Regions from separate parts of the Siminovitchia fortis genome, predicted to be linked through region 2. Evidence: a T-box and tRNA genes for the amino acid it is inferred to sense, from the RefSeq annotation. Region 2 holds a T-box; the other holds one or more tRNA genes.
What was found. The T-box of region 2 lies ahead of FS666_RS05790 (valine--tRNA ligase). A T-box ahead of a tRNA ligase gene usually reads a tRNA of that ligase, here a tRNA-Val.
Positions count from the first base shown of each region.

Region 1: it has a tRNA-Val gene. The T-box ahead of FS666_RS05790 (valine--tRNA ligase) is inferred to sense a tRNA for this amino acid. The anticodon was not compared.

Region 1 is NZ_VEKZ01000004.1:48,577-53,008, reverse strand. It holds gene FS666_RS02585 (helix-turn-helix domain-containing protein) at 128-553, shown strand; gene FS666_RS02580 (hypothetical protein) at 579-911, shown strand; tRNA gene FS666_RS02575 (tRNA-Val) at 1,936-2,008, opposite strand; gene FS666_RS02570 (TRAP transporter permease) at 2,133-4,088, opposite strand; gene FS666_RS02565 (DUF1850 domain-containing protein) at 4,078-4,432, opposite strand, start outside.
Region 2 is NZ_VEKZ01000011.1:29,939-34,370, reverse strand. It holds gene spoVID (stage VI sporulation protein D) at 1-184, shown strand, start outside; gene ysxE (spore coat protein YsxE) at 323-1,354, shown strand; gene FS666_RS05795 (YszA family small membrane protein) at 1,370-1,561, opposite strand; gene FS666_RS19700 (hypothetical protein) at 1,898-2,050, opposite strand; T-box leader at 2,181-2,412, shown strand; gene FS666_RS05790 (valine--tRNA ligase) at 2,469-4,432, shown strand, end outside.

The sequences.
Region 1 (4,432 bases), on a different contig from region 2:
TTCCCCACACGTTAACCTATCAACTATTTTTTGCAAAAAAAGTTTCTGATTAGTTAATTATATATTATTTCTCTTCATGTTATCTATTTGTTAACTTATAATATTGGTAAGAAACGAGGTGTTAACTGTGTTAGGTGACAGATTAAAAAAACTACGCAATGAACGAAAAATCACACAAGAAGAGCTTGGTAAAAAAGTGAATGTTATAAAAGTGTCTATTTCTGGATATGAAAACGGAAATAGAAATCCTGATACAGAAACACTACAAAAACTTGCCGACTTTTTTGAAGTCTCTACCGACTACCTTCTTGGTAGAACCGACAATAATGAAATAAATAATAAGGTCACTGTTGCCGGCCAAGAGATCACTTTATCTCCCGAAGAATTGAAGGTGTTTGAAGAATTAAAGAAACACCCTATCATGTTCCACGATCTTGCATCTGACCCAGAGAAGAAGGTCAAAGAGTTAATCAAGCTATATAAAATGAAAAAGATGTTCCTAGAGGAAGATGATGAGAAATATGGTGATGGATTTGGGGAGCAGGAGGATTAAAATTAAATTGAAAGGGTGATTAAGGATGGAGAAAAAATTAGATTTGATTCTTCAAAAGTTGGATTCGTTAGAGTCTGGACAAAAGGAAGTACAAGCTGGGCAGAAGGAATTAACGAAACGTCTTGAAAGGACCGAAACAAAGATTGATGCAATTACAAATCAAGTAGCCAACAATGCTGAACAGTTGCAGGAATTAAGAAATGAACAGCAGCTAATAAAACAAGCCTCCATGGAAACAAATGAGGGCGTCAAGCAATTAAAAACCATTCAAGACAGCCAGCACAGGATTATTGAACTACTCTCGGCACGTTCTTTGGAGCAAGAAAGTGAATTAAGAGATTTGAAAAGGGTTAAATAGTAAATAAATATTTATGCATCTATACAATGCACGATCGATTAGGTCGTGTTAATTTATATATTAAACATGGGGATATCTGCCCATTACGAAATGACCAATATTTTCTTACATAGTTTGACTCGGAAGCGATAACATGCAGCTGAATAAAATACAGAAATCCGACTACTGGGAAGAAAGAGCAAACAGAGTACTTTCACATTTTAACTATTCCTTTCCTGATGAAATTGACATGTATGATATTTGCTGGCAATAGGGAGTACAGATCAAGCCGCTTAACGCTCCGTTTATAGATGATGTGGACTACGAAACTATTAGACATTTAAAAGCGCACTCTTTCCCAAAGCCTCAGTCCAGAAGAGGAACAATATATATTAGGTTAAGACTAGAGGCTATTGACGTGGTGAAATATTGGGACTAGAAGCAGATCGCATCGACTGGGACAAAAATCAGATACTGATCAATCAGTCCATTGTCCGGGGGAAGGCGGGAAGCGGGTTATAAAAAGTTCATAGTCATTCGCATCAGAACGAATCGTAAGCGTGCCAGAATCAGTAATGGTAATGTTGCGGCAACTTTACATGGAATTAGTTAGGAAAAGAGATTTAGTAAAGAATTTTCGGAAAGTGCATGATCACAATTGGATATTCTGCAATGAGGATGGAACTCATTTTTATCCAACTACGCCGAATAACTGGTGGAGAAGATTCACGGACAGAAATAAATCCGATATATTCGGCTGCATGATCTGCAGCACACATCAGCTTCTCTTTTATCAATCAAGGTGTCCACGCTAAAATTATTGCAGAAAGACTTGGGCAGGCTGATATTAGAATTACAATGGACACCGGCCACCCTCTGCAAGCAGCTGATGAAGCTGCCGCTGGAAAACTAAATGACCTTTTCACATCAAAAAAAACACAAGAAAAATAATTTCGTCAACAATTCGGCAACAATAGCATTTATAACAGCTTCCGAGCAAAAGAAAAGAACCCTTGAAATATTTAAGTATCAAGGGTTCCGATGATGATTCCGACTGGGTTCGAACCAGCGACCTCCACCCTGTCAAGGTGGCGCTCTCCCAGCTGAGCTACGGAATCAAATTATTATGATCAAGTCGACAATTAATAATATATAACATCTATCAAATAATGTCAACTACTATTCTTGAAAAATTTTTTATGGGTTAAGGAGCGCCACTCTGTCAAGGTGGCGCTCACCCTATCAGCTTTCCGCCAATTTATATTTTCCTTTATTCTTTGTGAACATTTGCGTTGCAATCATTGCCACGAATAACACGAGCCCGATAATATCAGACATTCCCTCAGGATACATGAGCATAAGTCCGGCAACTACGGCGATGATTCGTTCGAACCAGTATAGTTTTCTGTACCAGAATCCGATGATTCCCGCTCCGATTCCGATCATCCCGGTGAAAGCCGTGAATACCATCCAGATCAGATAAGGGACCGTTGTATCGATCATTAGCAATTCAGGCGACAGTACAAACATGTATGGAATGATGAACGCTGCGATTGCCAGTTTCGATGCGTTGACTCCGGTTCGGATCGGTTCCCCTCCGGAGACACCAGATGCTGCAAACGCCGCCAAAGCGACCGGCGGTGTAATATCTGCCACAATCCCGAAATAAAAAACGAACATATGGGCAGATAGCGCCGGGACACCAAGCAAAATAATAGCGGGTGCCGCAATTGTTGATGTGATGACATAGTTGGCTGTTGTAGGCGACCCCATACCAAGTACAATGGATGTCAGCATTGTGAAAAACAATGTCAATAACAGCTGTTCATTGGCCAAGCCGACCAATCCATTGGCGAGCTTCAGCCCCAGACCTGTTTTCGTAACAACGCCGACGATGATTCCCGCCGAAGCGGTGGCCGCCGCCACGGACAGAGCGGTTCTTGCACCGTCCACAAGGGCCTCCACCATCTGCTTAAATCCGATCCGTGTGCTTTTCCTAATGGCACTGACAACAATCGTGCCAATGATGGACCAAAGGGCTGCACGCATGACGCTGACGCCAGTCATCAGTAAAATAATAATCAACAAGATTGGAAGCAGCAAATAGATCTTGCCTAAAACTTCTTTTCTATCCGGCATTTCCTCTTTTGACAAACCTTTAAGGCCAACCCGCTTCGCTTCAAAGTGGGTCATGATCCATATTCCGGAGAAATAAAGGATCGCCGGGATGGCAGCCGCCTTTGCGATTTCCCAGTATGTGATCCCGATAAATTCCACCATCAAAAATGCTGCTGCTCCCATGACAGGCGGCATGATTTGCCCGCCTGTTGATGCAGCGGCTTCAACAGCACCCGCAAATTCTTTGCGGTAACCGAGCTTTTTCATCATCGGTATCGTAAATGATCCGGATGTTACCACGTTTGCAACCGAGCTCCCGCTGATTGTTCCCTGCAGGGCACTGGAGAAAATCGCAACCTTTGCCGGCCCTCCGATCCTTCGCCCTGCAATCGAGAGAGCCAAATCGTTGAAATACTGGCCGACCCCGGTTTTCACAAGGAAAGCGCCAAACAGCAGGAATAAGAATATGAAGGTTGCAGAAACGTACAACGGCGTTCCCAAAATCCCCTGTGATGTAAAAAACATCGTATTGATGAGGCTTTCAAAATTCAATCCTCTATGAGCCAGGAATCCCGGCATTGACGGGCCAAAATAAGCATACGCCATAAATAAAAGAGCGATGATCGTAATCGGTAGTCCGACAGCTCGCCGCGTTGCTTCAAGCGTCAATAAAACAGCAAGCGTTCCGACTGTCAAATCAAGTGTTGTCAATGTTCCCACCCGGTTGACAATCGTTTCAATCATCAGCGGCCAATAGGCGCCTATTCCAACTGATATGATGGCTAATATGACATCGTACCATGCCACCCTATCCTTCCGCCCCGCCTTTCTTCTCGCAGGGAAAAGAAGGAATATAAGTGAAAGTGCAAATCCCAGGTGAATGGACAGCAGAATTTGGCGCGGTACAGATTGAGTAATAGACGCGTACAATTGAAAAATGGAAAAAGCCAGCAAACCAAAAAATATAATCCAGCCGAGCGCTCCTTTTACTTTCCGCGTTGCTGATTCCGGGTCATATTTTTCTAATATTTTCTGTTGTTCTTCTTCTGATAAAGTCTCATGGACCGGTTTATCTGCCAACAAGATTCACTCCTTTCCATTGCTGCCATAAAGATAGCTTCCTTTTTTTGATTCTCACAACAGATCCGGGCTCTGCAAACTCCTTAAAAGGTGTTACCTTCTCCCCCGCCACCAGACGATGATCGGCACTTACCTGGCCCGTGCTGAGATCAATCCAAGGAAAATCACGCTTCATGTTCCGGATATAATATTTACCGTCTTTCATCCGGAAAGTTTCCCCTTCCTCCGCATTGGCCGGCATGCCTACAGCTGTATCCTCGTACTCCAATTCCGTCTGGCGGATGGTCCCGTTTTTCAGTACCCGATAGGACTCTTTTACCTCTGAATGATGGATGGAATGGGTG
Region 2 (4,432 bases):
TGAAGAAGAACCGGCAAAGCTGAAAGTCCGCCTTGTTCAGCACGGTGACTCATTGGAAAGGCTGGCGGATACGTATGGTGTCACCGTCCAGCAAATATTAAGGGCGAATCAAATGGACCCGAGTCAGGAAGTTCATGAAGGGCAGGTCCTCTATATACCCGGCAAGACGGCCTATAGAAAATAAATTGCCAATAGGATCTGTTTTAACGGGAGGATGGATTGGCCGCAATCCTCCTCTTCTTCATTCATAGTGTAAAACTGGATGAAAGCCATATTCAGATCGCAAGGATATGTTCTTATTAAGTTCTAAGCGGGTGATTAAATGACCGATTATCGTGAAACGGATATCCATTCCATTGTTGAACTATATGGCTTGCATTTAAAATTTGCAGAAAGATATGGGCGTGTCCATAAGCTTTACACTGACAAGGGAACGTTTGCTTTAAAAAGGATCAATGCAAACCATGGGGTCGATTTTTTACAGTATATCCAGCTGCTTTATCAGCGGGGGTACCACCGGATAGTGCCGATCTACCCGACGTTGGATGGACGGTATGGAGTATTGGTGAAAAACAGGCTGTATTATTTAATGCCCTGGCTCGATAACAGAGAAAGAGAAGGGCATATGAAAAAAAGCCGTGAGCTTTTTCGTGAGCTTGCCCGCCTTCATACGATATCTGCCAGGGAGGTAGAGGTGGCTGAAGACGACCGGAAAGAACATTACGATCTGACGCTGGCACGCTGGGAAAAGGAAAAGGAAGCTCTGGAGCAGTATGTCGAACGTGCTGAGCAAGATTGGTATATGTCGCCTTTTCAACTGCTTTTCTGCACATTTTATCATGAAATCACATTGGCCCAGAACTATTCAATTGGCAAGTTTAATGAGTGGTATGATGTTTCAAAAGAACAGACAAAAGCCAGAAGCGTAATTGTTCATGGGAAAATTTCGCCTGAACACTTTTTATATAATGAAAATGGGGCTGGTTATTTTGCAAACTTTGAAATGGCAAGGACAGCATCACCCATCCATGACCTTCTGCCGTTTTTTTCCAGATCCTTAAAAACATATCCAAACCGTTTCGACGACGGGCTTGAATGGCTATCCATATATTTTAGGTATTTTCCGTTCAGAAAAGAGGAGATGCTTCTTTTTCTGAGTTACCTGGCGCATCCGGAGAGGATTTTCCAAGTGGCCGAAAATTATTTTTCGGCAGGGAGAGACAAAAACGAGTATAAGTTTGTCCGTCAATTGCAGAAGCAGTATTGGTATATGAAGAACACGGAATATATTGTGATGAAATTAGAGGATATGGAAAAGCGGAAAAATGAAGCAAGCGATCCCCCTCCCAGTTAATAATGGCAGGGGTATTTATATTAAATCATAATGGTATGAAAGGGCTATTATGATAAAAACAGTCAAAAGCAATACATCGAATGTGGAAGGAAACAGGATGGTGCGAATAGCCTGAAAAATGGTGAACGGAATAATCAGCTGTTTACATGCATCTTTGAATGTCCTCATCCAAGACCGTAATGTATACTGGTTCAGTTTTCTTTTCACTCTCCGTACCTCCCCCAAAATTCTTCTTTAATAAAATATGTGTCAATGTCCGATTTCGTGTCTGCAGTGAAGAGTATTTTTGAAAAGCCGAGAGTAAATCCGAAAGCGAAGGGTCATCAATTTTTTTATAGTTAAAGCGTATAAGATGTTTTAGCTTTAAAATTTTGAACAAAGCCTTTTATTGTCTAGCTCCAGCGCCTATCGACTAGCAGACTTCGCGCCTAATGTGCTCCTGCGGCGTAGCTTATTCGAGGATGTTTGGCCCACCTCGTCGCAAAGCTGCACGAAGCTTACTCAAAGATGCTTCTCACGAGGTAATCCGAGTAAGCTGCTTTCCTACGATAAGTCAACATCGGCTCGTTCCTCGCCGTGTTGTCCGGCTGCGAGTGCCATCGGCTCGAGGTCATAAGCCAATCGCTGCTGAAGGCAAACTACGCCTTCTTCAGCGCTCGTCTTATGCTTGTCGCCGATAAGCAGGCACTCTCGCACTTCCTTATCCTTTATCTCGTCGGAGGCACTCCAGTCTGTACGTCGATGGGCAAGGCGCTTGCGCTTTTCTTATCATCATATTTGACTTCACACGAATCTTTTCATACTATATTAAATATATGAATGAGGAATACATGCGTTGAAAGGGAAAAGTACGTTGCCATCCGCTTTCAGAGAGGGAAATCATTGCTGTGAGATTTCCTAAGCGTAAGCACCGGAAAGGTCACCCTTGAGCAGCATTCGTGAACAACCCAGTAACGAATGCCGGAGAAAATCCGTTAGATTTATGAGTGCCGGGCTTATGTTTCATTAAAGCCTGTGAAAAAAGGTGGTACCGCGAATATGCTCCCTTCGTCCTTTTAACGAAGGGGGCTTTTTATTTTGAATTTAAAAGGCGAATACCTAAGGAGGATTAACCATGGAAAACAATCATATTGATATGCCAACGAAATATGATCCGTTGAACATTGAAAAAAACAGATATGAATGGTGGCTTGAAGGGAAATTCTTCGAGGCCGAAAACAATCCGGAAAAAGACCCGTACACCATTGTCATCCCGCCTCCCAATGTTACGGGACGGCTGCATTTGGGCCATGCATGGGATACAACGCTGCAGGACATTTTAACGCGCATGAAAAGAATGCAGGGCTATGATGTATTATGGCTGCCCGGCATGGACCATGCGGGGATAGCTACGCAGGCGAAGGTCGAAGAGCAGCTTCGGAAGGAAGGAAAAAGCCGCTATGACTTAGGCCGGGAAAAGTTTCTGGAAGAGACATGGAGCTGGAAGGAAGAATATGCGGATTTTATCCGGCAGCAGTGGGCGAAGCTCGGCTTGGGCCTGGATTATAGCCGCGAACGCTTTACGCTGGATGAGGGGCTGTCAAAAGCCGTCCGTGAAGTATTTGTCCGTTTATACAACGAGGGTCTCATTTACCGCGGGGAATATATCATCAACTGGGATCCGGCGACGAAAACGGCCCTTTCCGATATAGAGGTCATCTACAAGGATGTACAGGGTGCCTTCTATCATATGCGCTACCCATTGGCGGACGGAAGCGGGTCGATTGAAATTGCCACAACGCGTCCTGAGACCATGCTGGGAGATACCGCTGTTGCCGTACATCCCGAAGATGAGCGATATAAGCATTTAATTGGAAAAACGGTCATTTTGCCGATTGTGGGCAGAGAAATCCCGATAGTGGCGGATGATTATGTGGACATGGAGTTTGGTTCAGGTGCAGTAAAAATTACGCCTGCCCATGACCCGAACGACTTTGAAATTGGAAACAGGCATAATCTTGAGCGCGTCCTCGTGATGAATGAAGATGGCACGATGAACGAAAAGGCGGGCAAATATAATGGAATGGACCGTTTCGACTGCAGAAAGCAAATCGTAAAAGATTTGCAGGAAGAAGGCATCCTGTTCAAGATTGAAGAGCATATGCACTCAGTCGGACATTCCGAGCGGAGCGGTGCAGTTGTCGAACCGTATTTATCCACACAATGGTTTGTAAAAATGCAGCCTCTGGCTGATGAAGCGATCAAGCTCCAGCAATCAGACGATAAAGTTCAATTTGTTCCCGACCGTTTTGAAAAGACATACTTGCACTGGATGGAAAATATCCGCGACTGGTGCATTTCAAGGCAGCTTTGGTGGGGGCACCGGATTCCGGCCTGGTATCATAAAGAAACCGGCGAATTATATGTCGGGCAGGAAGCGCCTGAAGATGAAGAAAACTGGGAACAGGATCCGGACGTCCTTGACACTTGGTTCAGCTCGGCACTCTGGCCTTTTTCCACAATGGGCTGGCCTGATGCCGAAGCTGAAGATTTTAAACGCTATTACCCGACAGATTGCCTTGTGACGGGGTACGACATCATATTCTTTTGGGTATCCAGAATGATTTTCCAAGGCCTGAAATTCACAGGAAAACGCCCGTTTGATGATGTGTTGATCCACGGCCTTGTCCGGGATGCAGAAGGCCGCAAAATGAGTAAATCCCTTGGCAACGGTGTCGATCCGATGGATGTCATCGACAAATATGGGGCTGACTCCCTAAGATATTTCCTTGCTACGGGAAGTTCACCTGGGCATGATCTCAGATTCAGCATGGAAAAAGTCGAATCTGTTTGGAATTTCGCCAATAAAATTTGGAATGCATCCCGTTTTGCATTAATGAACATGGATGGCTTTACATTTGATGAGATTGACTTATCCGCTGAAAAATCAGTTGCGGACAAATGGATTCTGACAAGACTAAACGATACGATTGAAACCGTGACGAAGCTTTCCGATAAGTACGAGTTCGGAGAAGTGGGAAGGGTGCTCTATCACTTTATTTGGGACGATCTTTGCGACTGGTATATTGAGATGGCGAA